Regions from separate parts of the Mesorhizobium sp. P2_C5_2 genome, predicted to be linked through region 2. Evidence: predicted binding sites of a transcription regulator. Region 2 holds the regulator's gene; each other region holds the start of a gene.
What was found. Region 2 encodes PhoB, which activates phosphate uptake and scavenging genes when phosphate is short. Its sites were predicted from a motif close to TGTCATNNANCTGTCAT; they were not measured.
Positions count from the first base shown of each region.

Region 1: the regulator PhoB is predicted to act here: its motif matches at 1,634-1,650, upstream of AC1D1B_RS17650 (PhoX family protein).
Region 3: the regulator PhoB is predicted to act here: its motif matches at 3,836-3,852, upstream of AC1D1B_RS08645 (LTA synthase family protein).
Region 4: the regulator PhoB is predicted to act here: its motif matches at 4,619-4,635, upstream of AC1D1B_RS13810 (acid phosphatase).

Region 1 covers NZ_JBFUDV010000004.1:508,523-516,082, forward strand. Annotated here, with positions in the region: gene AC1D1B_RS17650 (PhoX family protein) at 1-1,578, opposite strand, end outside; gene AC1D1B_RS17655 (hypothetical protein) at 1,690-2,085, opposite strand; gene urtA (urea ABC transporter substrate-binding protein) at 2,400-3,710, shown strand; gene urtB (urea ABC transporter permease subunit UrtB) at 3,839-5,455, shown strand; gene urtC (urea ABC transporter permease subunit UrtC) at 5,452-6,684, shown strand; gene urtD (urea ABC transporter ATP-binding protein UrtD) at 6,689-7,435, shown strand; gene urtE (urea ABC transporter ATP-binding subunit UrtE) at 7,505-7,560, shown strand, end outside.
Region 2 covers NZ_JBFUDV010000008.1:78,500-86,059, forward strand. Annotated here, with positions in the region: gene AC1D1B_RS26785 (ATP-binding cassette domain-containing protein) at 1-275, opposite strand, end outside; gene AC1D1B_RS26790 (sugar ABC transporter permease) at 287-1,639, opposite strand; gene xylF (D-xylose ABC transporter substrate-binding protein) at 1,785-2,825, opposite strand; gene AC1D1B_RS26800 (ROK family protein) at 3,096-4,331, shown strand; gene phoB (phosphate regulon transcriptional regulator PhoB) at 4,362-5,051, opposite strand; gene phoU (phosphate signaling complex protein PhoU) at 5,068-5,772, opposite strand; gene pstB (phosphate ABC transporter ATP-binding protein PstB) at 5,814-6,638, opposite strand; gene pstA (phosphate ABC transporter permease PstA) at 6,656-7,560, opposite strand, start outside.
Region 3 covers NZ_JBFUDV010000002.1:356,226-363,785, reverse strand. Annotated here, with positions in the region: gene rplI (50S ribosomal protein L9) at 1-541, opposite strand, end outside; gene rpsR (30S ribosomal protein S18) at 809-1,057, opposite strand; gene rpsF (30S ribosomal protein S6) at 1,057-1,557, opposite strand; gene AC1D1B_RS08645 (LTA synthase family protein) at 1,855-3,783, opposite strand; gene fabD (ACP S-malonyltransferase) at 4,064-5,011, shown strand; gene AC1D1B_RS08635 (hypothetical protein) at 5,042-5,230, shown strand; gene fabG (3-oxoacyl-[acyl-carrier-protein] reductase) at 5,241-5,978, shown strand; gene AC1D1B_RS08625 (acyl carrier protein) at 6,223-6,459, shown strand; gene fabF (beta-ketoacyl-ACP synthase II) at 6,494-7,560, shown strand, end outside.
Region 4 covers NZ_JBFUDV010000003.1:513,655-521,214, forward strand. Annotated here, with positions in the region: gene AC1D1B_RS13780 (ABC transporter ATP-binding protein) at 1-733, shown strand, start outside; gene AC1D1B_RS13785 (DUF6665 family protein) at 743-1,054, shown strand; gene AC1D1B_RS13790 (cupin domain-containing protein) at 1,076-1,420, opposite strand; gene petA (ubiquinol-cytochrome c reductase iron-sulfur subunit) at 1,737-2,297, shown strand; gene AC1D1B_RS13800 (cytochrome b) at 2,314-3,657, shown strand; gene AC1D1B_RS13805 (cytochrome c1) at 3,681-4,553, shown strand; gene AC1D1B_RS13810 (acid phosphatase) at 4,680-5,375, shown strand; gene AC1D1B_RS13815 (alpha-hydroxy acid oxidase) at 5,542-6,687, shown strand; gene AC1D1B_RS13820 (adenine phosphoribosyltransferase) at 6,697-7,242, shown strand; gene AC1D1B_RS13825 (MaoC family dehydratase) at 7,331-7,560, opposite strand, start outside.

The DNA of each region.
Region 1 (7,560 bases), on a different contig from region 2:
GGGGCAGACGAACCAGCCATTGTCCGACGTATCCGGATGGAACGTGGCGCCGACCTTGGCATCTTTCGGGTTGCCGCAGAGCACGAACAGGTCCCAGGCATACTTTTCCGCCGTATGGTCGGCGTCCGCGCCACGGCCGCCGGGCGGGATCAGCTCGACGATATGGCCCCACAGGTTTTCCGGCCGGGTGTTGGCCGGATTGACCTTCGACTGGTCGCGCTTCTTGTTCTTGGTCATCACCGCATAGACACGGCCGGTCACCGGATTGGTCTCGATATCCTCGGGCCGGTCCATCGGCGTGGCGCCGAGCGCGTCGGCGGCAAACCGCGTCTTCAACAGCACCTCGGCCTGGTCGGCAAAACCGTTTTCGGCGGTGAGCTTGCCTTGGCCGTGCACCAAAGGCAGCCATGTCATCGAACCATCGGCATCGAAGCGGGCGACCGATAGCACGCCATCGTCGAGCAGATTGGCGCCGGAGGCCGAGTTGGCCTTGTCGTAGGCCTTGGCCGAGACGAAGCGATACATGTATTCGAAATAGTCGTCGTCACCCATATAGACGACGACGCGACCGTCCTTGTTGAGGACCACCGTCGAGGCCTCATGCGACATGCGGCCGAGCGCTGTGCGCTTCACCGGCTTGGACTGCGGGTCGTAGGGATCGATCTCCACCACCCAGTCGAAGCGGTTTGCCTCGTTCGGCTCCTTGTCGAGGTTGAAGCGGTCATGGAAGCGGCCGCGGCCGTAGATGTCGGAGCCGTCGAAGCCGTAGCGGTCGAGAAGCTCGGCGGTCGGCGCCTTCTTCGGGTCACCGCCGAAAATATCGGAAACACCTTCCTCACAGGTCAGCACCGTGCCCCAGGGGGTGAAGCCGCCGCTGCAGTTGTAACTGGTGCCGAGCACCTTGGTGCCGGTGACGTCGGCTGAGGTCTTCATCAGGGCATGGCCGGCGGCCGGTCCGGAAACGGTCATTTCGGTGTTGGCGGTGATGCGGCGGTTGAGCGGGCTGTCGGCAACCGTTTCCCACTTGCCGTCCTTCAACTGCACTTCGACGATCGAATGCCCCATCGCGGCCATGCCGAGATCGACCTGTTCCTTGGTCATCGTCTTGCCGGAATCGTCCTCGGTCGTGCCCGGAAACATCACATTGGGCGAGATGTACTCATTGTTGACGCAGAGCAGGCCATGGTCGGAATTGACCGTGCCTTTGGGCAGCGGCATGAAGGCGATGTAGTCGCAATTGTAGCCAAAACGCTTTTCCTGTTCGTCCGCGGCGACCTTGTTGCCGTCGAACTCGGCGAGACCGGCGGCAAGCGGATCGCCCCAGCGCGCGACGATGGTCGTCTCATAGCCTTCGGCGGCGGCATGGGTCTTGTCGTAGACGCGCTTCAACTCGGGAAAGCCAAGCGTCGACTGCGCTGCCGCGGCATGCGTTTCACCGGCAAACAGGGAGCCGACAAAGCTGCCGCCGGCAATCAGCGCGCCGGAGGCAAGGCTGCCTTTCAAAAGAGACCGGCGCGAGACGCGCTCGGCAATGACGTCGCGGATGACGGGGGAGGATGAAGACGGTGCATTGGCCATGGTGTCTGCCTCTCAGGGTGGATGTTACGGCGCACCGCTGCCGTAGTCTGCTTCGGCAACATCCGCATGACAGGAGAGGAAACCGCAAGCGAACGACTGGATCGGGCTCGCTCAGCCCTTGGTGCAGGTCGAGGCAGTGAAGGCGCCGTCGGGCTGCTTCAGGATGATGTCAAACGACGGGGTGGTCTCGCCGTCCAGCGTGGCTTGCGTCATCGAGACTGAGTTGCCGCCGGTGGTGTAGCCGCCCAGCGGGCCCAGCCAGGTGATCTCGCCATTGGCGTTCATCTGGTAGTTGTAGCCTTGCGGCGCGGTGCCGAACGTCACCGGGCCGCTATAGACATTGCCCTTGATGGTAATGTCGCCGAGGTTCAGGAAGGCGCCCAGCAGATAGACTTCGCAGTGATAGGTACCGTCCGGCAGCTTGCCATCGCTGAAGTCGGCGCGCGCGGCGCCGCTCGTTGCGATCAGCAGCAGGATGCCGGAAATGCATGAGATGCGGGATGTCATCGGGTTACTCGTTTGCGGAATGAGCTTGCCCCATTTTTGCGCCGTGCTGCAATATTGTTCGCCCGCAAGCCGCTGCCGGAGATCAAAATCTAGGCACTTGTCATACTTGGGCGAAAATTAGGCAAAAGCCTTGTGCGCTGCGCAAATTTCCCTCAATCAGTTCTTAACCGGCTGCCTTTGTTTTCTTTAGGCTAATATAATAACCGGCTGATAACGTTCGGCTATCTCCCCTTTCCGAGAGGTGCCTTTGCATTTGGCACGGCTGTTGCATTGCATTGTTGCGGTGCAATCAACCAAGCTTGGGAGTCTTCGGTATGAGGGGTAATTTCGCTACAATAACAAAAATGTTTTCGGCCGGCGTGGTCGCTGCCGGCCTGTCGATGTCGTCTCCAGCCAAGGCCGCCGAAGACACGATCAAGGTCGGCATTCTGCATTCGCTGTCGGGGACCATGGCGATTTCGGAAACGACGCTGAAAGACGCCATGCTGATGCTCATCGAAGAGCAGAACGCCAAGGGTGGCCTGCTCGGCAAGAAGCTGGAAGCGGTCGTCGTCGATCCGGCGTCCAACTGGCCGCTCTTCGCCGAAAAGGCGCGCGAGCTGATCTCCAAGGACAAGGTCGCGGCCGTATTCGGCTGCTGGACCTCGGTGTCGCGCAAATCCGTTCTGCCGGTATTCTCCGAGCTCGACAACATCCTGTTCTATCCCGTCCAGTATGAGGGCGAGGAAAGCGAGCGCAACGTGTTCTACACTGGTGCGGCTCCCAACCAGCAGGCCATCCCTGCTGTCGACTACCTGATGAGCGAGGATGGCGGCTCGGTGAAGCGCTGGGTGCTGGAAGGCACCGACTATGTCTATCCGCGCACCACCAACAAGATCCTCGAGGCCTATCTGAAGGCCAAGGGCGTCGCCGCCGAAGACATCATGGTCAACTACACGCCGTTCGGCTTCTCCGACTGGCAGACCGAGGTGTCGGCGATCAAGAAGTTCGGCTCGGCCGGCAAGAAGACCGCCGTCGTCTCGACCGTCAACGGTGACGCCAACGTTCCCTTCTACAAGGAACTCGGCAACCAGGGCATCAAGGCCGAGGATATCCCGGTCATGGCCTTCTCGGTCGGCGAGGAAGAACTGGCCGGTCTCGACACCGCGCCGCTGGTCGGCCATCTCGCCGCCTGGAACTATTTCGAGAGCGTCGACACGCCGGAAAACAAGAAGTTCATCGCCGACTGGCACAAGTTCATCAAGAATGACAAGCGCACCACCAACGACCCGATGGAAGCCCACTATATCGGCTTCAACATGTGGGTGAAGGCGGTCGAGAAGGCCGGCACTACCGATCCGGACAAGGTGATCGACGCCATGGTCGGCGTGTCCGTGCCGAACCTCACCGGCGGCTATTCGACGATGATGCCGAACCATCACATCACCAAGCCGGTGCTGATCGGCGAGATCCAGGCCGACGGCCAGTTCGAGACCGTGTCGCAGACGCCCGGCCTCGTGATGGGCGACGAATGGTCCGACTATCTGCCTGATTCCAAGGACCTGATCTCGGATTGGCGCGCGCCTCTGTCCTGCGGCAACTTCAACGTCGCCACCGGCAAGTGCGGCGGCAAGGGGACCAACTGATCCTCCCCGGCCTGGACCATCAGGTCCATGGCCATCTGGCCGGTTCCAAGGCCAGAGACCGCAAGGCGTCCGGGCGCTTCAGCCCGCCCGGACGCCGAATTCCACCTCCCGGAAAAGTATCTGAACGGATGATCCTGTTGCGCGCTCTCGGCCTCATGTTGGTGTTCCTGATGGCAAGTCTGTTGCCGTCGAACGCAGCCGAAGCCGATTTGCGCGCCATCATCGCCAAGTTCGCCACCGGCACTGGCTTTTCCGCCATCGAGGCCGTGGTGCGCGAGCTTGCCGCTACCGGCGATCCGCTGGTTGAACGGCCGCTTGCCGCTCTTGCCGAAGGCAATCTCTACATCCGCAAAGCCGATTCCATGGTTTTCGTCGGCAATGAGGCCGGCGACAGCGTCTCGCTGCTCGATCCGCTGAGCGGCGAAAAGACCGGCGATGCCGCCAAGACCGATATCACCAAGATCAAGGTCAACAACACGCTGCGCCGTGTCATCCGCGACGCGCTGGGCACGCTGACGCTCCGCGCCAAGGATCCGTCTGTCCGCATCGCCGCGGCCGATACCATGTTCAAGACGCCCGATGCCGCCAACATCGAGCCGCTCGACGCGGCAATCGCCGCCGAGACCGATGCCAAGGTCAAGGCACTCTTTGAACAGGCGCGCGCGGCATCGGTGCTGGTCTCCGACAAGCCGGAAGCGGACAAGCTCGCGGCAGTCGCGCTGATCGGCGCGCGCGGCGATCGCGACGCGCTCTCGCTGCTGACCGCGGTCGAGGCTAATGCGCAAGGCGCGGTCAAGGACGCGGCGACCGCGGCAATCGCCAGCATCAATTCGAGCCTGGCGCTGTGGGATGCCGGCCAGAACATCTGGTACGGCATTTCGCTCGGCTCGGTGCTGCTGCTCGCGGCCATCGGCCTTGCCATCACCTTCGGCGTCATGGGCGTCATCAACATGGCGCATGGCGAGATGGTGATGCTCGGCGCCTACACCACCTTTGTCGTCCAGCAGGTGATCCGAACCTCATTCCCCGGCCTGTTCGACTGGTCGCTGGTCATCGCGCTGCCGCTGGCTTTTCTGGTTGCTGCTTCTGTCGGCCTTATCATCGAGCGCGGCGTCATCCGCTTTCTCTACGGCCGGCCGCTGGAAACGCTGCTCGCGACCTGGGGCGTCTCGCTGGTGCTGCAACAAGCGGTGCGTTCGATCTTCGGGCCGACCAACCAGGAGGTCGGCAATCCCTCCTGGATGTCGGGCTCGTTCGACGTCGGCCAGTTGGCCATCACCTGGAACCGGCTGTGGATCCTGGTCTTCGCGCTCACTGTCTTTGGGGTGCTGCTCTACGTCATGAAGCGCACGCCCTGGGGCCTGCAGATGCGCGCCGTCACCGCCAACCGGCGCATGGCCGCCTCGATGGGCATCCGGACGCCCTGGGTCGACGCGCTGACCTTTGCTCTCGGATCGGGAATTGCCGGCATTGCCGGCGTCGCGCTCAGCCAGATCGACAATGTCTCGCCCAATCTCGGCCGCGGCTACATCATCGACAGTTTCATGGTCGTGGTCTTCGGCGGCGTCGGCAATCTCTGGGGCACGCTGGTTGGCGCCTTCTCGCTCGGCATCGTCAACAAGGTTCTGGAACCCTATGCCGGCGCGGTGCTCGGGAAGATCGTCGTGCTGGTGCTGATCATCCTGTTCATCCAGAAGCGCCCGCGCGGCCTGTTCGCGCTCAAGGGCAGGGCGGTGGAAGCATGATCACTGGACACTTCTTTGCCGCTGGCGCCGACCGCCGCATCGCCATCACCATTTTCATCCTGTCGGCTGCCGCCATCATCGTGCCGCTGCTCAACCTCGCGGTGTCGCCGACCAGCGCGTTCTATATTCCGCCCTATATCGTCGCGCTGACCGGCAAATATCTCTGCTACGCACTGCTTGCCTTGGCGCTCGATCTCGTCTGGGGCTATTGCGGCATCCTTTCGCTCGGCCACGGCGCCTTCTTCGCGCTCGGCGGCTATGCGATGGGCATGTATCTGATGCGCCAGATCGGCTCGCGCGGTGTCTACGGCAATCCCATCCTGCCCGACTTCATGGTATTCCTGAATTACAAGGAATTGCCCTGGTTCTGGACCGGCTTCGACCATTTCTGGTTCGCCGCCATCATGGTGCTCGCCGTGCCCGGCCTGCTCGCCTTCGTCTTCGGCTGGTTCGCCTTCCGCAGCCGCGTCACCGGCGTCTATCTCTCGATCATCACCCAGGCGATGACCTATGCGCTGCTGCTTGCCTTCTTCCGCAACGATATGGGTTTCGGCGGCAACAACGGCCTGACCGATTTCAAGGATATTTTGGGCTTCAACGTCCAGGCCGACGCGACCCGCTCGGCCCTGTTCGCCGCCAGTGCGGCGATGCTGGCGCTCGCCGTCTTCATCACCTGGGCCATCGTTGGCTCCAAATACGGCAAGCTGCTGATGGCTGTGCGCGATGCCGAAAGCCGCACCCGCTTCCTTGGCTGGCGGGCGGAGAATGTGAAGCTGTTCGCCTTCACCGTGTCGGCCGTGATGGCTGGCATTGCCGGCGCGCTCTATGTGCCGCAGGTCGGCATCATCAATCCCGGCGAGTTCGAGCCGTCCAACTCGATCGAAGTGGTGATCTGGGCAGCCGTCGGTGGGCGCGGCACCATTGTCGGCCCGATCGTCGGCGCGCTGCTCGTCAATGCCGGCAAATCCTGGTTCACCGGGCTGCTGCCGGAATTCTGGCTGTTTGCGCTCGGCGGCCTGTTCGTCGCCGTCACGCTGTTCCTGCCCAAGGGCATCGTCGGCATGTGGGACAGTTGGCGCGGCAACGCTCGGGCGATGCGGGCAGCCGCGATCGCCGAGGAAGCCGGCGCCGACCCTGATGTCCCGCCGCCCCCGAAGATCGTTCGCTCCGCGGCGACAACGCCCGGTGCCTGGTCCGCGTCCGGCCCCGAACCGCAGCCGGCGGAGTAGAGCGATGTCGAAGTCCAACACCATCCTCTATCTCGACGGCGTCTCGGTCTCCTTCGACGGGTTTCGCGCCATCAACAATCTCTCGCTTGTGCTCGACAAGGGTGAGATGCGCGCCATCATCGGGCCCAACGGTGCCGGCAAGACGACAATGATGGACATTGTCACCGGCAAGACGCGGCCCGACGAGGGCGAGGTGTTCTTCGACGGCCAGGTCGACCTCACCCGGCACGACGAGGCCGAGATCGCCATGATGGGCATCGGCCGCAAATTCCAGAAGCCGACCGTCTTCGAAAACCACAGCGTTGAAGACAATCTGATGCTGGCGCTGAAGGGGCCGCGCTCGATCTTCCCGGCGCTGTTCCATCGCCGCTCGGCCGCCGAGGCGCGGCAGATCGACGACATCCTTGGCGTCATCCGGCTCGGCGACAAGCGTCACGATCTGGCAGCCAATCTCAGCCACGGCCAGAAACAATGGCTGGAGATCGGCATGCTTTTGGCGCAGGACCCGAAACTGCTTTTGGTCGACGAGCCGGTCGCCGGCATGACCGATGCCGAAACCGAGGAGACCGCGCGGCTGCTCAAGGATATCGCGCGCGACCATTCGGTCATCGTTGTCGAACACGACATGCATTTCGTGCGCGAGCTCGGCGTCAAGGTCACCTGCCTGCATGAGGGCTCGGTGCTGTCGGAAGGCTCGCTCGACTTTGTCTCGGCCGACGAACGTGTCGTCGAAGTTTATCTCGGGAGATGAGCATGGTGTGGCGGGTGCAATTCCATCGCTTCGATCTGTCTTTCCTTCGCTTCTGGAGAAGGCGCTGACATGCTGGAAGTTTCCAACGCCACGCTCCACTACGGCGCCGCCCAGGCGCTGCGCGG
Region 2 (7,560 bases):
CCGTATTTCTTGGCGTCGCGCGGATTGGAGATCGAAGCCTCCTGACCGTTGACGAAGATATGGCCGGCATCGCGCTTGTAGGCGCCGGACAGGATCTTGATGAGTGTCGACTTGCCGGCGCCGTTATGGCCGAGCAGCGCCACGACCTCGCCCGGGAAAAGATCGATGGACGCATCGTCGACGGCGCGGATGCCGCCAAAGGCGATCGAGATGTTGCGCATGTCGATCAGCGGCATGCCGGTGGGTGCAGCGGAGGGAGCGGTTTTGTCAGCCATGATCGTATCCCCTAAACGCGCTTGCGATAGACGGTGTCGAGAAACACCGCGATGACCAGCACGGCGCCGACGACGATGCTCTGCAGCGGCGAGTCGACGCCGAGCAGCACCATGCCGGACTGCAGCGACTGCATCAAAAGCGCACCGAGCATGGCGCCAATGATCGTTCCCGAACCGCCGGCGAGCGAGGTGCCGCCTATGACGGCGGCGGCGATGACGAGCAGCTCGTCCAGCGTCCCCAGCACGTTGGTCGCCGAATTCTGCCGGGCCGACGAGATCGCCGCGGCGATCGTCGCCAGCACGCCCATGATCATGAACACCTTCATGGTGATCCAGCGCGTGTTGATGCCGGCGAGATTGGCGGCTTCCGGATTGCCGCCGATGGCAAAGACGTAGCGGCCGAAACGGGTGCGGTTGGTGATGAAGGTCATGATCAGCCCGACCGCGATCGCCATCAGCACCGGGATGGCGATGCCATGGGCGATGAACAGGCCGCCTTCGGGCACTGTGATGTTGTTGGCGGCCGCATAGCGGTTCACGATGCCGATCGGCCACGGATAGGAATTGGCCAGCCACACCGCGCCCATGATGACGGCGCAGGTGACGGTGCCGAGCAGCGTCTCGGCCCAGATCGGCCGCAGCGGGAAGCGGAAGCGCTTGCGCTGCACCCGCCCGTTGAAGAGCGCGAACACCACGGCAAGGCAGGCGACGATGCCGACGACCCAGCTCCAGGTCGCGCCGATCGATCCGGCCGGACCACCACCCATCAGCTGGAAGGTGGCGTCGAGCGGCGCCACGGTCTGGCCGCTGGTCACCCACCAGGCAGCACCACGCCAGACCAGCAGGCCGCCCAGCGTGACGATGAAGGCCGGCACTTCGAGATAGGCGATGACAAAACCCTGGAAGGCGCCGATCAGAAGGCCGAGTGCCACGCCGATGACCAGCGCCAGAACCCAGATCCACGGATTGCCGAGCTCGAGCCCGACAAAGCGCACCAGGAAATGCACCTGGGCAAAACCCATCACCATGCCGATCAGGCCCTCGGCCGAACCGACGGAGAGGTCGATGTTGCGCATGACGATGACCAGCACCATGCCTGAGGCCATGATGGCGACGGCGGACGTTTGCACCGACAGGTTCCAGAGATTGCGTGGCGTCAGGAAGGTGCGGCTGTCGAAATCGAGCGGATTGACCCCGAGGCGGAAGCTGGAAATGACATGCAGGCCGATCCAGATCAGAAGCAGCGCGCCGATCATGCCGAGCATGCGGGTGTCGATCTCGGTCGCTTTCAGGAACCGGGCGACCGCGCCGAGTTCCGACGCACGCGCGGTGTCGGCCTGCGAAGTCGAGGTCGTGTCGGTCATGATGTCCTCCCAGCGGCTTGCCGTCTGACGCGGATGCCGGACCACAGCCTAGAAGTTAGCCGCCTATGGCGGAAACACAAATCTTGTTGAGAAAACGCCGCGGCTTTGGGGCCGCGGCGTCGATATCGGATGGAAACAGCCAAGCTTAGTTGCAGGCCGCGACGCTGCCGGCGGCGACGCCCGTGCAGACTTCGTCCTTCTTGATCCAGCCGGCATCGATGACGACGTTGAGGTTGTCCTTGGTGATCGCAACCGGGGTCAGGAACAGCGACTTGACGGTGTTGCCACCGGGCGTGGTGAAGTCCTTGGCGCCGGCGATTTCGCCGGTCTTCTTGCCGTCGGCGAGCTGCGAGGCGATCTCGGCGGCGTTCTTGCCGAGCTCTCGCGCATCTTTCCACACCGACACGGTCTGCGTGCCGAGCGCGATGCGGTTCAGCGCGGCATGGTCGCCGTCCTGGCCGGACACCGGAACCGTTCCGGCAAGACCTTGCGCCGTCAGCGCCGCGACAACACCGCCAGCGGTGCCGTCATTGGCCGCGACCACCGCATCGACCTTGTTGTCGTTCGCGGTCAGGAACTGTTCCATGTTCTTCTGGGCGTTCGCCGGCAGCCAGCCATCCGTATAGGCCTCGCCGACATTCTTGATCTTGCCCGAGTCGATGGCTTCCTTGAGCACTTCCATCGAGCCCGAGAACAGGAAATCGGCATTCGGATCGGAACCCGAGCCCTTGATGAAGACGTAGTTGCCTTCGGGCTTCGCCTTGAACACTTCGCGGGCCTGCATACGGCCGACTTCCTTGTTGTCGAAGGTCAGGTAGAAGACGTCCTTGTTCTCGATCAGGCGGTCATAGCCGACGACCGGAATGCCTTCATCCAGCGCCTTCTGCACCGCCGGGCCGATGGCCGAGGCGTCCTGTGCGAGGATGATCAGCGAGTTGGCGCCCTGCGAGATCAGGCTCTCGACGTCGGTCAGCTGCTTGCCGGGATTGGACTGCGCGTCGGCGGAAATGTACTTGTCGCCGGCAGCCTCGATCGCCGCCTTCATCGCCGCTTCGTCGGTCTTCCAGCGCTCTTCCTGGAAATTCGACCACGACACGCCGATGACCTTGTCCTTCGCCTGCGCGACCGACACCAGCGTCAGCGACATGGCGACACCCGCCAGCATGGCGGCTGCAAATCTGTTCATGATAATCCTCCCTGCGCCGCGCGCGGCGCGACAAAACTGGCCCGAAGGCCGGCACACAGAGGCTCTATTTTTTCGAGCCTCGAAAAAATACTGGTCCAACAGCGAGGCGCTGTCAACATCGATTCTGATGGATTCTGATGGCCTCGCCGATTTTTTTCGAGACCCGCAATAAACAATGACAGCGCCGCCGGCTTCTGCCAATATTTGCGTGGCGTCCCTGACCGCCTCCACTATCATGAGGCGCGGGGGGACCGGGAGGAAACAAAAAAGATGTCGGTTGGTATCCGCCACGACGATCTGCGCCGTCGCAACCGTGCGATGGTGATTTCGGCCGTGCGCCGGGCCGGCCAGCCGTCGCGAACGGAGATTGCCGCAACGACAGGCCTCAGCCATTCGACCATATCGGCGATCTCGTCTGATTTGATTCAGGAAGGCATACTGGCCGAGAGCAAACCTGGCGAGACCGTTGCGCTGAAGCGCGGCCGGCCGCAGGTCGGCCTGGGCCTCAACCCGGAAGCAGCGGCCGTGATGACCGTGGTGCTGTCGCTGAACTTCCTCTCCGTCACCGTCATCGACTATGCCGGCCACGTGGTCGCCGAGGAGCAGCGCCGGCTGGACACGCTGACCATGCCGCGCGACGAGCTGATCGGCGAATGCACGGCAATCGTGCGGCGGCGGCTCGAGGATCCCGACCTCGATGTCCAAAGCATCGCCCGCATTGCCATGGGCATCCAGGGCATCACCGATTCGCAGGCGCGCGCCATGCTGTGGTCGCCGATCACGCCGCTGACCGACATTGCCTTCGCCGATATACTGGAAGCGGAATTCGGCATTCCGGCCACCATGGAGAACGACTGCAACATGATGGCGGTGGCGCTGCAATGGCGCCAGCCCGAGCGCTACCGCGACGATTTCATCGCTATCCTCCTCTCGCACGGTATCGGCATGGGGCTGGTGCTGAAAGGCGAACTGTTCACCGGCACCCATTCGTCTGGCGGCGAGTTCGGCCACATGATCCACCGTCCGGGCGGCGCGCTCTGCCGTTGCGGGCGGCGCGGCTGCGTCGAGGCCTATGCCGGCAACTACGCCATCTGGCGCAGCGCCAAAATGATGAGCGAGGACGCCGAACCGGTCGATGTCGGCGACGCTGATATGCGCGCGCTTGCCGCGCGCGCCCGGGAGACCGACGGCCCGGAGCGGGAAGCCTACCGCAAGGCCGGCGAAGCGCTCGGCTTCGGCCTTGGCAGCCTGTTCGCGCTGATCGATCCCGCACCTGTCGCCATGGTCGGGGTCAGCGCCGCCGCCTTCGACCTGATCGAACCGGCGCTGCGCGAAGCGATCGCCCAGACTGCCGGCGGCCAGCACTCGAAGTCGATCTCCTTCGACACCGAGCCCAACGAACTGCCGCTGATCCGCGAAGGCTGCGCCATGCGCGCCCTCGGCTTCGTCGACCAGGAGATTTTCGCGCCGGGGATTCAGTCGAAGACCGGCAAACATGTCGCCTGAGAGGCCGGCAACGGCGCGGCACGGCGCGGCCTAGTCTTCGCGGATGGCGTAGCCGGCGCCGCGGATGGTGCGGATCACGTCAGGCATGCGGCCATTGTTGACCGCCTTGCGCAGGCGGCCGACATGCACGTCCACGGTACGCTCGTCGATATAGATCGTCTCGCCCCAGACATTGTCGAGCAGCTGGCTGCGCGAGAACACCCGGCCGGGATGGCGCATCATGAACTCGAGCAGGCGGAACTCGGTCGGCCCGAGCCGGATCTCGCTCTTCTTGCGGTAGACGCGGTGCGATTCACGGTCGAGCACGATGTCGCCGACCTTGAGCACGCTGGACAGGACTTCCGGCTTGGCGCGGCGCAGGAGCGCCTTGACGCGTGCCATGAACTCGGGCGTCGAGAATGGTTTCACCAGGTAGTCGTCGGCGCCGGTGGAGAGACCGCGCACGCGATCGCTTTCTTCACCGCGCGCGGTCAGCATGATGATCGGCAGCCGTTCGGTCTCGGGCCGCATCCGCAGCCGTCGGCAGAGCTCGATGCCGGACACTGCCGGCACCATCCAGTCGAGCACCAGCAGATCGGGCACGTTTTCCTGCAGCCGAATCTCGGCCTCATCGCCGCGTGTCACCACTTCGACCTGGTAGCCTTCGGATTCGAGGTTGTAGCGGAGGAGCACGCCTAGCGGCTCCTCATCCTCCACGACCATGATGCGTGGCGCAATCATCAGCAGTTCACCCTTGTCAGGCCGACGTGGCCATCGCCGTCTCGTCCTGCTTCGGGCGATTGGCGGGCAATTGCTGGCCGGTCAGCACATAGTACGCATTTTCAGCGATGTTGGTGACATGATCGCCGATGCGCTCCAGATTCTTGGCGCAGAACAGGAGATGCGTGCAGGCGGTGATGTTGCGCGGGTCTTCCATCATGTAGGTCAAGAGTTCGCGAAACACGGACGTGTATTTGACGTCGATGCGCTCGTCGTCATTCCGGAGTTTCGCCAGCGCCGCGGCATCGGCGGCAGCATACTCCTCGACAACGCTTTGAACCTGGATCAGCACCAGCTGCGCCATCGCATCGATGGAATGCGACAGGTCGCGCGGTGTGACGCTGAGGCCAACGGTGCCGACGCGCTTGGCGATGTTCTTGGCGAGATCGCCGATGCGCTCAAGGTCGCCGGCCATGCGGATCGAGCCAACCACGGCGCGCAGATCGTTGGCCATCGGCTGGCGCTTGGCGATGAGCGTGATGGCGCGGTCGTCCAGTTCACGCTGGCGCGCGTCCATGATGGCGTCGTCGGAGACGACACGCTGCGCCAGCGCGTTGTCCGAAGTGAGCAGCGCCCTGGTCGAGCCGCTGACCATCGAGCCGGCCAGATCGCCCATGTCGCGGATCAGCTTGCTGATCTGCCCCAGTTCTTCATCGAAGGAGGCGACGGTATGTTCACCCATGATCCTGGTCCTCGTGCCTGAAAATTCAACCGCTGGACGGCTCAGCCGAAGCGGCCGGTAATATAGTCCTGGGTGCGCTTGTCGTCGGGGTTGGTGAACATCTTGTCGGTGGCGCCCTCTTCGACCAGATAGCCGAGATGGAACATCGCCGTGCGCTGCGACACGCGCGCCGCCTGCTGCATCGAGTGGGTGACGATGACGATCGTGTAGTTCTGGCGCAGTTCGTCGATCAGTTCCTCGACGCGGGCTGTGGCGATCGGGTCGAGCGCCGAGCAGGGCTCGTCCATCAGAATCACTTCCGGCGACACGGCGATGGCGCGCGCGATGCACAGGCGCTGCTGCTGGCCGCCGGACAGGCCGGTGCCGGGCTCCTGCAGGCGGTCCTTGACCTCATTCCAGATCGCCGCCTTCTTCAGGCTGGATTCGACGATCTGGTCCATGTCGGACTTGCGCTTGGCCAGCCCGTGGATGCGCGGGCCGTAGGCGACATTCTCGTAGATCGACTTCGGGAACGGATTGGGCTTCTGGAACACCATGCCGACGCGGGCGCGGAGTTCGACGACGTCGATGTTCTTGTCGTAGATGTCGTCCTCGTCCAGCGTGATCTTGCCCGTCACCCGCGCCGAATCGATGGTGTCGTTCATGCGGTTGAGGCAGCGCAGGAAGGTCGACTTGCCGCAGCCGGACGGGCCGATCAGCGCCGTCACCTGGTTCTGGCGGACGTCGAGATTGACGTCGAACAGCGCCTGCTTCTCGCCGTAGAAGACGCCGACCTTGTCGCCGCGCATCTTGATGACTTCGTTCGACTTGGCGTTCATTTTGTCGCCCACTGCGTTTTCAAGGGACTGTTCGGTCATGATGTTCATACCAAATTGCCTTTTTTCTACCAGCGCCGCTCGAACCGGCGCCGAAGCACGATCGCGGTGATGTTCATGGCCATGAGGAAGACGAGCAGGATGATGATGGCGCCCGACATGCGCTCGACAAAAGCGCGTTCGGCCTCGTTTGCCCACATGTAGATCTGCACCGGCAGCGCGGTCGCCGGATCGAAAGGCGTCTTCGGATAGTCGGCGACGAAGGCGACCATGCCGATCAGAAGCAGCGGTGCTGTCTCGCCGAGCGCACGCGCCAGGCCGATGATGGTGCCGGTCAGGATGCCGGGTGCGGCAAGCGGCAGTATGTGCTGAAACACCATCTGCATCTTCGAGGCGCCAAGCCCAAGCGCTGCCGAGCGGATCGACGGCGGCACGGCGGCAAGGGCTGCGCGCGTGGCGATGATGATGGTCGGCAGTGTCATCAGCGTCAGCACCAGGCCGCCGACAAAGGCGGCCGAGCGCGGCATGCCGAGAAAGTTGATGAACACCGCAAGGCCAAGCAGACCGAAGACGATCGACGGCACCGCCGCCAGATTGTTGATGTTGACTTCGATCAGGTCAGTGAAGCGGTTCTTCTTGGCGAATTCCTCGAGATAGATGGAGGCGGCGACGCCGATCGGCAGCGCCAGGAGCAGCACGATCACCATCATGTAGAACGAGCCGATGATGGCCACGCCCATGCCCGACGTTTCCGGGCGGCTGGAAGCGCCATAGGTGAACAGGCCGGTGTTGAAATGCTCGGCCATCACGCCATCGGCCTTGAGCTTGTTCATCCACTCGATCTGCTGGTTGGACACCTTGCGTCGCGCTTCATCGACGCCGAGGTCGATCTGGCCCTTGAAGGCCGAGTCGAGGTTGGCGGCGGCCAGGATGTTGACGACGCGCGTCGTGCCGATCACCGACGGATCGGCGG
Region 3 (7,560 bases), on a different contig from region 2:
AGAAGTTCTCCGGCCGCGCATTGTCGTTGATGTCGTCGCCATAAATGGCTTCGGCGGTGGTCAGCGTCTCGCCCTTGGCCTGGCGTTCGGCTTCTTCGGCCGTGCGGGCGATGTTGAGGCTGATGGTGACCTCGACTTCCGGATGCAGCGCGATCGCCACATTGGTGACGCCGATGGTCTTGATCGGCTGGTTGAGCTGGATCTGGTTGCGGTTGACCGAGAAACCTTCCGCCGTCAGCAGGTCGGCGATGTCACGGGTCGACACCGAACCGTAGAGCTGGCCAGTCTCGCCGGCCGAACGCACGGCGATGAAGCTCTTGCCGTCGAGCTTTTCGGCAACCTGGCTGGCTTCCGACTTGCGCTCGAGGTTGCGGGCTTCGAGCTGGGCGCGCTGGCCTTCGAACTTCTTCTTGTTGGCTTCGTTGGCGCGCAGCGCCTTGCCCTGCGGCAAGAGGAAGTTGCGGGCAAAGCCGTCCTTGACCTTGACGGTATCACCCATCTGGCCGAGGCGGGAAACGCGTTCGAGAAGAATCACTTGCATGGTCTTGTTCCTTCGTCTGGGCACCGATCGCGGGATCGGCGCCGAATTGAATGGAACAGGTCAGGAAGCTCGGGCGCCTTGGCGCCGGTGTCGCTGTCCTGCCTGTCGCGGCAGTTAGAGGTTTTTCACCTCAACTCGGGATTTCAATGCATGTCGCCCAAAAGTGGTCCCGGTTTTGGGACAACGACATGCATCATCGAATTAACCCTGCGGCGCCCGTCGCCGTGGGAGAAAGAGAGCAGGCGGCGAACCGCCTGCTCGAAAGTCTTAGCGAACCACGTAGGGCAGCAGGCCGAGGAAGCGGGCGCGCTTGATCGCCTTGGCGAGTTCGCGCTGCTTCTTCTGGCTGACGGCGGTGATGCGCGACGGCACGATCTTGCCGCGCTCGGAAATGTAGCGCTGCAGAAGACGCACGTCCTTGTAGTCGATCTTGGGCGCGTTGGCGCCGGAGAACGGGCAGGTCTTGCGGCGACGATGGAACGGGCGCCGGGTCGGGATCTGATTGATGTCGACCATTATTCTGCACCCCCTTCAACACCTTCGCGCGGACGGCGCGGACCACGATCGCCACCGGCGTCGCCGAACGAGCGCGGCGGACGATCGCCACGGTCGCCGCGATCACGGTCGCCGAACGAGCGCGGACCACGATCGCCACGGTCACGGTCGCCGAAGCCGCCGCGTTCCGAGCGCTCTTCGCGCTTCTGCATCATGGCCGACGGGCCTTCCTCATGCGCCTCAACCTTGACGGTCAGGAAACGCAGCACGTCTTCGGACAGACCCTGCTGGCGCTCCATCTCGTTGAGCGCGGCCGGCGGGCAGTTGAGGTCCATAAGCGTGTAGTAAGCCTTCCGGTTCTTGTTGACCCGGTAGGTGAGGGACTTCAGTCCCCAGTTCTCGACCCGACCGACGGACCCGCCATTTGCTGCGATGACGCCCTTGTACTGTTCGACAAGCGCATCGACCTGCTGCTGCGAGAGGTCCTGCCGGGCAAGGAACACATGTTCGTATAGAGCCATAGTGGTTCAATGCCTTTCTTCGTTTCTCTCCCGGATCCTCGCGGCAAAAGCCTCTGCAACTTCTCTGACCCGCTGGTCCCAAAGGGGCGGGGAAGAAAGGAGCATTTCGAGACGGTCGAGAGCGGAGACACGGGAGGCGGAAGCGCTTCTGGCTTCACACGAAGGTTTTGGGTAAAACCTCCGGCCCTCCGTTCAGCCCCCAGCAAGGACCGGCAGATTGCGGGCGTCTATACAGCAATTTGGCGGGAAGGCAAGGGCACGAGGCGTTCCAGACAGCGTCCTTGGCGTCGCAGGCCATCAACTTGTATGGGCGACGACCTTGTCCACCGTTTCGGGGAAGAAGTCGGGCGCGGCCTTACGCTTGCCGAACATCATGTCGTATTGCAGCAGGCGAAAATCGTTGATCGCCGGATCGACGTCCTTCTGCCGCGCCCAGTCTGGGGTCGCTTCGCCTGAAGGCGTCAGCAGCAGGTTGCGGTCAACAACGCGGTAGCGTTCGCGCAGCGCGCCGAGGAAGCCGGTGTAGTAAGGGTGTGTGATCCCTGCCGTGGTCAGGATGTGATAGGGCAGGAAGGCCGGACTGACCGCGCCCATATCCTGCGCCGGACCGGTGCGGTTCGACCAGATGATCAGCGGCGTCTGGTGGTGCTCGAGTGCCGCCTCCGGCGTAGCCTCCCTGCGCGGCGCGACATTGTCTTTCAGGAAGCCGGTCTCGACATAGACGGGACCGAGCGGCGGCAGATGGTCGCCGAAGAAGGCGATGACCGTCGGCCGCTCGCGCTTCTTCGCCCATTCGATCAGCCGTTCGAGGCCACGGTCGGCATCGGCCGAACCCTCGGCGTAGCTGAGCAGCGATTCCCGCGCCCATGTGCTGATGGGTGCCGCGACCTTGTGGGTCGGATTGTAATAGCGGTACGGCTCGTAGGGGCCGTGGTTCTGCAGGCTGACGGCGAAGAAGAACACCGGATCCTCGCTGGCGTCGGCCTCGCGGATGATCTCGTCGGTCATTGCCGCGTCGGAGGCCAGCGGCCCGCGCTTTTCCAGCGGCGGCAGCGTCTCTTCCGAGCGGAAATCGTTGAAGCCGAAATCGGCATAGACCGCGCCCCGGTTCCAGAACCAGTTGGTGCCGGGATGGATGGCGCGCGCGCGGTAGCCTTCGCTTTTCAGGAAGGTCGCCAGCGACGGCGTCGGCGTGCGCACATATTGCTGATAAGGGATCGAGCCCGCCGGCAGGAAGGCATTGGAAAAGCCGGTCAGCGCCTCGAACTCGATGTTGGCGGTCATGCCGCCGAATTCCGGCGAGAACATATAGCCCGAGCGTAATGCCCGCACGTTGGGTATCGGGTCCGGCGTGATGGTGACGCCGGGCAGCTTGGTCGGATCCCAGAAGGATTCGCTCATCACCACGATGATGTCGGGTTTCTCATCCGGCACCGAGGCTGTCACATCCGGCCTGTCGATCGCGTCGATCGCCTTGTCGGAGTAGCCGGCCGGCGCCGAAACATGCGCCATCGGCACGTTGAGCGCGAAGGCCAGTGCAAAGCCGTTGGAGGCGTAGTTCTCCTTCTGGTCCCACATGATCGGGATGATCTGCAGCCGGTCGCGGGTCCACGAGAAAGTGGCGTAATCCATGATCGAGACGAAGAAGGCGAGCAGCGGCACCGCCAGCGTCAGCCGTGCCAGCCGCCCCTTGCGGCTGAGGATCGGCACCTTGCGGCGCCACAGCCGCCAGCCATAGATCAGCAACGACAGTCCGGCGACGATGCCGACAGCCATGGCCACCGCCGTCCAGGGCCGCTCGCGCACCAGCAGCGGCATCAATGCCATGATCTGGCGCGAATAGAGGAAATCGGTCGGGTAGAGCGGATCGCCGAGATAATGCGACTTCTGATGCCCGACAAAGGCCAGAGCCAGCGTCAGCGGCGCGACGATCATCAGGCTCTGGTGGCTGCGGCCGAGCACGGCGTCCAGTCCAATCAGCACCAGCGCAAAGACGATGATGGTGGTCCAGCCCGGCTTGAACGGCTGCAGGAAGAAGTCGACCGTGCCGAAGAAGTCGCCGCGCACGATCCATTCGATTGCGAACACCAGGGCGGCCGAGGCAAGCAGCGTGACCAGGCCGTAGCGGATGACAGGCCATCTGCGCCCCGGCAGATAGCCGGTGGACGGATCGTCCTCCAAGAACTGTGGCGCGGGTACGGCCGCGCCCTTCCTGATCCTTGCCACGTCTTTTCCCCCGGGCCCAAGCAACGCGTTTTTTCCACTCGCGTCACCGTTCTGTCATAGAACTGTCATCCAAAAGCTAGCGCCTGTGGCGAAAATAAGAAGAGCCAGCAAACGATTCGTGAGCGGTTTTCATCAGGAGTGATCGGCAAAAAGCCTTTCGGAACAGGGACTCGGGGTCAGTTTCCGGCTGGACCAAGGGCCGAAATGCCGACCGCGGGCTTGACTTGGCGGTCCGCCTTGCGTCACAGGCAGGAAAAATCAGGCGCTGGAGAGAGCCCAAATGGCCGTTGCATTCACCTTTCCGGGACAAGGCAGCCAGGCTGTCGGCATGGGCAAGGACCTCGCCGACGCCTTCCCCGAGGCGCGCAGGGTCTTCGAGGAAGTCGATGACGCGCTGGGTGAAAAGCTGTCGAAACTGATCTGGGAAGGTCCGGAAGAGACGCTGACCTTGACCGCCAATGCCCAGCCGGCGCTGATGGCCGTGTCGTTGGCCGCGGTTCGGGCACTGGAAGCGCGCGGCTTTTCGCTGAAGGGCAAGGTTGCCTACGTCGCCGGCCATTCGCTCGGCGAATACTCCGCCCTTGCCGCCGCCGGCTTCGTTTCGGTCGCCGATGCCGCCCGGCTGCTGCGCATTCGCGGCAATGCCATGCAGGCGGCAGTGCCGGCCGGCGAGGGCGCGATGGCGGCGATCATCGGGCTGGAACAGCCGGATGTCGAAGCCGCTTGCGCCGAGGCTGCAACGGGATCCGGCAAGGTCTGCCAGATCGCCAACGACAATGGCGGTGGCCAGCTGGTGATCTCCGGCGCCAGGGCCGCGGTGGAACTCGCCGCAAAACTATGCACCGAAAAGGGCGCCAAGCGAGCGCTGATGCTGCAGGTCTCTGCCCCCTTCCATTCGGCGCTGATGGCGCCGGCGGCCAATGTCATGCGCGAGGCGCTGGCCGGGGTAACCAAGCATGCGCCGGTGGTTCCCGTTGTCTCCAACGTCACCGTGACCCCGACCAGCGATCCCGACGAGATCGCACGGCGCCTGGTCGAGCAGATTACCGGGCGCGTGCGCTGGCGCGAAACGGTAGAGTGGCTCGGCGCCAACGGCGTCGCTTCGCTTTACGAGATTGGCGCCGGCAAGGTGCTGTCGGGCCTGGCGCGGCGCATCAACCGCGACATCGCCACATCGGCCGTCGGCACGCCCGCCGATGTAGAGGCCGCGCTGGCCGCGCTTGGCTAGGTGAGTTTCAACGTTACCGACAGGTGTCGCATGCCCACATCGAAGATTGGCCGGCGCAAAGCGGAGCACTTAGGCGACGAGTATCGCATTGCAACTGAGGTTGTGGAGCGCATTCGGCGTGGCGACGAAGATGTCCTAAAAGCCGAAGACTTCTGGCATGGCTTGGATGATTTGACGTATATGGACCCAGGATCGCCTGCGGCACTGTCGGAAAAATGAGGTTGAAAAAATGTTTGAACTGACCGGCCGCAAGGCGCTTGTCACTGGCGCATCGGGTGGCATTGGTGAGGCGATTGCCCGGGTGCTGCATGCGCAAGGCGCCATTGTCGGCCTGCATGGCACCCGCATCGAGAAACTGGAGACCCTGGCCGGTGAACTCGGCGATCGGGTAAAACTGTTTCCGGCCAATTTGTCGAACCGCGACGAGGTCAAGGCGCTTGGCCAGAAGGCGGAGGCCGAACTCGAAGGCGTCGACATCCTGGTCAACAATGCCGGCATCACCAAGGACGGCCTGTTCGTGCGCATGTCGGATGCCGATTGGGACAGCGTGCTCGAGGTCAACCTGACCGCCGTGTTCCGGCTGACCCGCGAACTCACCCATCCGATGATGCGCCGCCGCCATGGCCGCATCATCAACATCACTTCGGTGGTCGGCGTCACCGGCAATCCCGGCCAGACCAATTACTGTGCCTCCAAGGCCGGCATGATCGGCTTTTCCAAGTCGCTGGCGCAGGAGATCGCCACCCGCAACATCACCGTCAACTGCGTCGCCCCGGGCTTCATCGAATCGGCCATGACCGACAAGCTCAACGACAAGCAGAAAGATGCGATCATGGCCGCGATCCCGACGCGCCGCATGGGCACGAGTGTTGAAGTGGCGTCTGCCGTCGCCTATCTCGCCTCCAACGAAGCCGCCTACGTCACCGGCCAGACCATCCATGTCAACGGCGGCATGGCGATGATCTGACGGGACATGGCCGGGTTATAAGAAGACATGGCCGGCTTGTGAAAGAAGACATGGCCGGCTTGTGAAAAGAGACCATTTCGCCTTGGACCTTAGCCAATTTTCGTGTAATGCGGCCCGCAACCCGGCGGTTCGGGCAAAAACCGGTCCGGCACCGTTGCGTTTCCGGCAGGACCATCTTTCAGCTTGATTAGCGGCATTCTGCCCGCTAACGAAGACAGACAAACAAAAGACGAGGATGCCCCAAATGAGTGACACCGCAGAGCGCGTCAAGAAGATCGTCATCGAACATCTTGGCGTCGATGCCGACAAGGTGACCGAGCAGGCGAGCTTCATCGATGATCTGGGCGCGGACAGCCTCGATACGGTCGAACTCGTCATGGCGTTCGAAGAAGAGTTCGGCGTCGAGATTCCGGACGATGCGGCCGAGACCATCCTGACCGTCGGCGATGCCGTGAAGTACATCGACAAGGCTTCGGCCTGACGCCATCCGCAGTCATCACCGGGGAGGACCTGCGATGAGGCGTGTCGTCGTCACGGGCCTTGGCCTGGTTTCGCCGTTCGGCATGGGCTTCGAGCACAGCTGGAAGGAACTGCTGACCGGCCGCAGCGCCGCCAAGCGCGTCACCGAGTTCGAAGTGGAAGATCTTGCCTGCAAGATCGCCCACGTCATTCCGCGCGGTGACGGCACCAACGGCACGCTCAATCCCGAAGCCGTGCTTGAGCCCAAGGAACTGCGCAAGATCGGCGACTTCATCCTTTACGGGATTGCGGCCGCCGACGAAGCGCTGAAGGATTCCGGCTGGGAGCCCAGCACCGAAGCCGAGCGTTGCGCCACCGGCGTCATGATCGGCTCCGGCATTGGCGGTCTCGAGGGCATCGCCGAGAATGCGCTGATCCTCCATGAGCGCGGACCGCGCCGCATCAGCCCGTTCTTCATTCCTGGAAACATCATCAATCTGGTCTCCGGCCAGGTATCGATCCGGCACCGGCTGAAAGGCCCCAACCACGCCGTCGTCACCGCATGCTCGACCGGCGCGCACGCCATTGGCGATGCCGCCCGGCTGATCATCTTCGGCGATGCCGACGTGATGCTGGCCGGCGGCGCCGAATCGCCTGTGACCAGGCTCTCGCTTGCCGGCTTCGCCGCTTGCCGGGCGCTGTCCACCGACCGCAACGACACACCTGAAAAGGCCTCGCGCCCCTACGACCGCGACCGCGACGGCTTCGTCATGGGCGAGGGCGCCGGCGTCGTCGTGCTGGAAGAACTCGAACACGCCAAGGCGCGTGGCGCCAAGATTCATGCCGAGGTCACCGGCTACGGCCTGACCGGCGACGCCTATCACATCACCGCACCTGCCGAAGACGGCGACGGCGCCTTCCGCTGCATGACGGCGGCGCTGAACCGGGCCAAGCTGACGCCCGCCGATATCGACTATATCAACGCGCACGGCACCTCGACCATGGCCGATACGATCGAACTCGGCGCTGTCGAGCGGCTGGTCGGCAACGCCGCCTCGAAGATCTCGATGTCGTCGACCAAGTCGTCGATCGGCCATCTCCTGGGTGCCGCGGGTGCCGCCGA
Region 4 (7,560 bases), on a different contig from region 2:
CAACGGCATCGATCTCGTCGTGCGGCCGGGCGAGAAGGTCGGGCTGGTCGGGCCGTCCGGTGCGGGCAAGACGACACTCGCCAACCTCATCCTGCGGCTCTACGACCTCGAGAGCGGACAGATCACCATTGACGGCCAGAACATCGCTGAGGTGACACAGAATTCGCTGCGCGCCAATATCGGCGTGGTCAGCCAGGATACCGCCCTGTTCCACCGCTCGCTGCGGGACAACATCAAGCTCGGCATGCCCGATGCAACCGATGCCGAGGTGGTCGCTGCGGCGAAGAAGGCCGAGGCGCACGAGTTCATATTGAGCCTGCGCGACAACCGGGACCGTGCTGGCTACGAGGCCTTTGTCGGCGAGCGTGGCGTGAAACTGTCGGGCGGCCAGCGCCAGCGCGTGGCGATCGCCCGCGTCTTCCTCAAGGATGCGCCGATCCTGATCCTCGACGAGGCGACATCGGCACTCGATTCCGACATAGAGGCGGCGATCCAGGAGAACCTGACCCGGCTGATGGAGAACAAGACGGTCATCGCCATCGCGCATCGGCTGTCGACCATCGCCGCACTCGACCGGCTCGTGGTGCTGGACGGCGGCCGCATCGTCGAACAAGGCACGCATGACGAGCTGGTTGCGCTGGACGGGCTCTATGCGCGGCTGTGGAAACGGCAGTCCGGCGGCTTCCTCTATCACGAGGAAAGCGTGCTGGAAGAGACGCGGCCGGCGGAGTAGAACGCGATCATGTCGGTCAGAATGCCCTCGAATTTTGGACAAAGCAGCGCGCAGGAGAGCGCGCTCGACCTGCTCGGCCACGAGATCCTGGCCGAAAAAGCGGCTGCGCTTGGCCGTACCGGCCAACGTGTCGAGGAAACGCTGAAGAAGCTGCGCGAGAATCGTGAGCAAGACCAGCGCGCCCGGCTGCTGAAGGAAGCCGCCGCGGCAGTGCACGCCTATTTCATCCAGCGCGAACTCTGCGGCTTGCGCCGGCACGAGTCGGTGATCCGCGAATACGACATCCCGAGGGCGGTTCTGGTCAGGCTCGGCGCCAGCTAAAGGCCGCCGGCCGACAAACACTCATTCCAGCCATTCGGTGATGAAACTGCCGCTTTCGTGGATATCGGTCGATTCGAGAGGGCCGGGTCCGAGATTGGTGAATTTGTGTGGCGTGTTCGGCGGCACGATCAGGATCTGACCGGCCGTGGCCTCGATCCGCTGGTCGCCGATCGTGAACAGGCCGGTGCCTTGGCGAATGATGAAGATCTCGCAATAAGGATGCGTGTGCAGGCGCGGGCCGCCGCCGACCTCCGGCTGATAGTTGAAGATCAGGCAGGAGTTGGAGCCGTAGGCGCCTAGTTGCAGTTCGCCTTGCCAGCGGCCGGGCGTCCTGGTCCAGGTCTCGCGGTCGATGATGTGTGCCATATCGGCGAGACTAGATCACGGCAACCTGTCCTGTCGAGACAGGGCGGCGAGCCTCGGATTTGCTGAGATTTCCCTGTTGTTTAGCCGCCTTTCCCGGCCGTTTGGCGTCTGGCCGACTGACACGGTGTTTTGTCCCCGCGACAATCTGCCCTTGTGGCCTCACCCCGCTGGACAAAAACGGGCTTCACGCATAAACCGAAATCCAAATGCCGGAGGAATTCGCTAGCTTGTTCGCCATGCGCTGTCGGGCCGGCGCGATGGAGCGGGGAACAAAGCTCGACCGCCGGCTCGGAAGAGGCGAAAGGATCAGGCACCCGTGAGCGCAACCGACACCCAGGATCCCAACCGTCGTGATTTTCTCTACGTCGCCACCGGCATGGCCGCAGTGGTTGGCGCAGGGGCCGTCGCCTGGCCGTTCATCGACCAGATGCGCCCCGATGCCTCGACGCTGGCGCTGGCCTCGGTCGAGGTCGACGTTTCCTCACTGACCCCTGGCATGTCGCTGATCGTCAAATGGCGCGGCAAGCCGGTCGTGGTGCGCAACCGCACCGAGCAAGAGATGAAGGACGGCGAGACCGTCAACCTTGCCGACCTCAAGGATCCGATCGCCCGCAACGCCAATCTGCCGGCCGATGCGCCGGCGACCGACGCCAACCGCACCACGCCCGGCAAGGAAGCCTGGATGGTGATGGTGCAGGTCTGCACGCATCTGGGCTGCATTCCGCTCGGCCAGGAAGGCGATTTCGGCGGCTGGTTCTGCCCGTGCCACGGTTCGCAGTACGACACCGCCGGCCGCATCCGCAAAGGCCCGGCGCCGGAAAACATGGCCGTGCCGGTATTCAAGTTCATTTCCGATACCAAAATCCTTATCGGTTGAGCCAGGGGATATTTCGATGAGCGAGGGACACTCGACCTATACGCCCAAGACCGGTATCGAACGCTGGTTCGACGCCCGCATGCCGCTGCCGCGCATGGTCTATGACAGCTTCATCGCCTATCCGGTGCCGCGCAACCTGAACTATGCGTGGACCTTCGGCGGCATCCTGGCGATTATGCTGGTGGCGCAGATCCTGACCGGCATCGTGCTGGCCATGCACTATACGGCCGACACCAATCTCGCCTTCAATTCGGTCGAGAAGATCATGCGCGACGTGAATTCGGGCTGGCTATTGCGCTATATGCATTCCAACGGCGCTTCGTTCTTCTTCGTCGCCGTCTACATCCACATCTTCCGCGGACTTTATTACGGCTCCTACAAGGCGCCGCGCGAGCTGCTGTGGATCCTCGGCTGCATCATCTACTTGCTGATGATGGCAACCGGCTTCATGGGCTATGTGCTGCCCTGGGGGCAGATGAGCTTCTGGGGCGCCACCGTCATCACCGGCTTCTTCAGCGCCATTCCGCTGGTCGGCGACTGGATCCAGCAGCTGCTGCTCGGCGGTTTCGCCGTCGACAATCCGACGCTCAACCGCTTCTTTGCGCTGCACTATTTGCTGCCGTTCATGATTGCCGGCGTCGTCGTCCTGCACGTCTGGGCGCTGCATGTGGTCGGCCAGTCGAATCCGACCGGCATCGAGGTCAAGTCGAAGACCGACACCGTCGCCTTCACGCCCTATGCGACCATCAAGGACGCGTTCGGCATGATCGTGTTCCTGTTCCTCTTCGCCTATTTCGTCTTCTACCTGCCGAACTTCCTCGGCCATCCGGACAATTACACGATCGCCAACCCGCTGAAGACGCCGGCCCACATCGTGCCGGAATGGTACTTCCTGCCGTTCTACGCGATCCTGCGCGCCATCACCTTCAACATCGGGCCGATCAACTCCAAGCTCGGCGGCGTGCTGTGCATGTTCGGCGCCATCGTCATGCTGTTCCTGGTGCCGTGGCTTGACACCTCCAAGGTGCGCTCGGCGGTCTATCGGCCCTGGTACAAGCTGTTTTTCTGGCTGTTCGTCGCCGACGCTGTCCTGCTCGGATGGCTGGGCTCGCAGCCGGCGGAAGGCGGTGGTCTGTTGACCCTCCTGATAGGTGAGGTCTCGGGCAACTACGTTGGCTACGCTCAAGCGGCGACACTGTTCTACTTCGCCTTCTTCCTGGTCGCGCTGCCGGTGCTGGGCCTTATCGAGACGCCGCGCAGACTGCCGAATTCGATCACCGAGGCGGTGCTGGAGAAGAACAAGGGTGCCGGTGGGGGACATCCGGCCGGTGCGACCTCCGCGCCGGAAACCAAGGGCTGAGCGAGAATCTAAGGGGATTTGGCATGAAAAAGATTCTCACCTCGCTCGCCTTGCTAGGCCTGTTTGCTGGCGGCATCGGAGCGGTCGGCACCGTGGCGATGGCCGCTGAAGAGGCGCACAACGCGGCAGCACCGACGCATTTCCCGATCGACGAACCGAAGGAAATGGACTGGAGCTTTGCCGGTCCGTTCGGCACCTACGACAAGGCGCAGCTGCAGCGCGGCCTGAAGGTCTACAAGGAAGTCTGCTCGGCCTGCCATTCGATGAATTTGGTGGCGTTCCGCACGCTGGAAGGCCTGGGCTATTCAGAGGCGCAGGTGAAGTCCTTTGCCGCCGAATACACCATCCATGACGGTCCCAACGATGCCGGCGACATGTTCGACCGCCCGGGCAAGCCGTCCGACTATTTCCCGGCGCCGTTCGCCAATGAGCAGGCAGCCGCTGCCTCCAACGGTGGCGCTGCTCCGCCGGACATGTCGCTGCTGGCCAAGGCACGCGGCGTCGAGCGCGGCTTCCCGCGCTTCGTGTTCGACATCTTCACCCAGTACGCCCAGGGCGGTCCGGATTACATCCATTCGCTCCTGACCGGCTACGACCAGACGCCGCCGGCCGGCATGGTGATCCCGGAAGGCACGCACTACAATCCTTACTTCATGTCCGGCGTGTCGCTGAAGATGCCCAAGCCGCTGTCCGACGGCCAGGTCACCTATGATGACGGCTCGCCGCAGACGGTCGACCAGTATTCGCGCGACGTCTCGGCCTTCCTGATGTGGGCCGCCGAGCCGCATATGGAAGACCGCAAGAAGACCGGCTTCCGCGTTCTGGTGTTCCTGCTTCTGTTCGGGACGCTGATGTATCTGACCAAGCGCAAGGTGTGGGAAGGCGTGGCGCACTAAGCGCTGCCAGCCACCTATAAAAAAGGGGCGCCGCGAGGCGCCCTTTTGCTTTTCCGGAGGCGGCTTGTCACACGGCCGTCACTGCCGCTGGCGATCCTGTGCCGCCCTCATCAAAGGATCGCACCCATGAAAAGATACGCATCGCTTGCGGCAGGACTGCTGCTGCTCATCGCCGGCTCGGCCGCCCAGGCCGAAGACGCAAAACCCTTCGTCACCAACAAGGACGTCGACCTGACGATGATCCTGCCGCCGCCACCGGCCAATGATTCGGCCGAGACCAAGGCCGAGCTCGGCGCCGTGCTGACGCTGCAGGTGACGCGCACGCCCGAAATGGAGGCCAGCGCCGTTGCCGACGCCGAGGAAGACGTCTGGCGCTTCACCAATGTCATGGGGCCGAATTTCAACAAGGAAAAGCTGCCGAAATTCGCAGCCTTCTTCGATCGTGTCGTGGCCACCGAAGGCGCGGTCGTCGACCCGGCCAAGGATGTCTGGAAGCGCCCGCGACCGCACCAGCTCAGTGATCTCGTCAAGCCGGTGGTCAAGCTGTCGAGCTCTGGTTCCTGGCCTTCCGGCCATGCCACGGTCGGCACCATGATGGGCATTATCCTGGCCGACATGGTTCCGGAAAAGCGCGCCGTGATCATGGCGCGTGCGGCCGAGTATGCCCACAACCGCGTGGTCGGCGGCATCCACTATCCGTCCGATGTCGAGATGGGCAAGATTTCCGGCAGCGTCATTGCCGCCGTCCTGCTTAACCGGGACGACTTCAAGGCCGAGTACGACATAGCCAAGGCCGAGTTGCGTTCCGATCTCGGCATGTAAGCTATTCCCAATAGTCGGCTTTCGACGGAAAGGGGCGCCAAAGGCGTCCCTTTTTCGTTCATGGCTGTGACCAAGAGGCAGTTCGGCAATTCGCCCGTTGGCATGGCGGCATCGGATTGATATTCGACGCAGCAGCTTCTTTCGCCATGGCATTTGGAAATCGATGATGCGGCTACGCGACTGTCACAACTTTTCCGATTTCCGGCGCATGGCGCAGCAGCGGCTGCCTGGACCGATCTTCAACTACATTGACGGCGCGGCGGACGATGAAGTCACCTATCGCCGCAACACCGAGAGTTTCGACAGCTGCGACCTCGTCCCCAACGTATTGCGCGGTGTCAGCGAGATCGACATGTCGGTGACGGTGATGGGCCAGAAGCTGGCAATGCCCGTCTATTGCTCGCCGACCGCCTTGCAGCGGCTGTTCCATCATCAGGGTGAGCGCGCGGTGGCCAAGGCTTCGGCCAAATTCGGCACCATGTTCGGCGTGTCCTCGCTCGGCACCGTCAGCCTCGAGGAAGCACGCAGGATCAGCAGCAGCCCGCAGGTCTACCAGTTCTATTTCCACAAGGACCGCGGCCTCAACCGGGCGATGATGCAGCGGGCAAAGGCGGTTGGCGTCGAGGTGATGATGCTGACCGTCGACAGCATCACCGGAGGAAACCGCGAGCGCGACAAGCGCACCGGCTTTGCCATCCCCTTCAAGCTCAGCCTTGCCGGCATGCTGCAATTCGCGCTGAAGCCGGGCTGGGCGATCAACTATTTCACCCATGAGGGGTTCGAGCTGCCGCAGCTCGACGAGCATGTCGACATGGGCGGCGGCACGATGTCGATCAGCCGCTACTTCACCGAGATGCTCGATCCGTCGATGACATGGGACGACGTCGCCGAGATGGTCAAGCTGTGGGGAGGTCCGTTCTGCCTCAAGGGCGTCATGTCGGTGGAGGATGCCAAACGTGCCGTCGAGATCGGCTGCAGCGGCATTGTGCTGTCGAACCATGGTGGCCGACAGCTGGACGGCTCGAGGGCGGCGTTCGACCAGTTGGCCGAGATCGTCGATGCCGTTGGTGACCGAATAGACGTCATCATGGATGGCGGCGTGCAGCGCGGCACGCATGTGCTCAAGGCGCTGTCGCTGGGCGCCAAGGCTGTTGGCGTCGGGCGCTACTATCTTTTCCCGCTGGCGGCGGCCGGCCAACCAGGCGTCGAGCGGGCGCTCGGGCAGATGCGGGTCGAGATCGAGCGCGGCATGAAGCTGATGGGCTGCAGTTCCATCGAACAATTGTCGCGCACGAATCTCCGATTCAGGTAAGTTCAAGCCATGAAATCGTCACTCGAAGACACGCTGCTCGCCGCGATCCGCACCATTCCGGATTATCCCAAGCCTGGCATTCTGTTTCGCGACATCACCACTCTGCTCGGCAATGCGCGCGCCTTCCGCCGCGCCATCGATGAGCTGGTGCATCCCTATGCCGGGCAGAAGATCGACAAGATCGCCGGCATCGAGGCGCGGGGCTTCATCCTCGGCGGCGCTGTGGCGCATCAGCTTTCAGCCGGCTTCGTGCCGATCCGCAAGAAGGGCAAGCTGCCTTACGAGACGGTGCGCGTCGCCTACAGCCTGGAATACGGGCTGGACGAGATGGAGATGCACAAGGACGGCGTTGCGCCGGGGGAGAAGGTGATCCTGGTCGATGACCTGATCGCCACCGGCGGCACGGCGGAAGCAGCGGTCAAGCTGCTCCGCCAGATCGGTGCCGATATTCTTGCCGCCTGCTTTGTCATCGACCTGCCGGATCTGGGCGGGCGCGCCAAGCTGGAAGCACTGGGTGTGCCGGTGCGGACGTTGATCGGGTTTGAAGGGCATTAGAGTAGGGAGTAGGGAGCTCCGCATTCCATGCAAGGCGCAGCACTCACTACTGCCTACTGCCTACTGCCTATTCCCTACTTCCTACTTCCTACTCAGCCTTCACCAGCACGGCGCTGTCGAACTCCAGCACCTTGTCGCCTGCCGAGTCGACGCCCTCCGAGCGCAGCGCGAGCAGCCGCCAGCCGGGGCGGGTGGCGAGCGGGCGGTGGGACAGGGCCGTGCGCATGAAGGTGACGGTTTCGCCGGCATAGACCGGCTTTGGCCATTTCAGATTCTTGAAACCGGGCGAGGGGCCGAATTCGGGCACCGGGCCGGGGC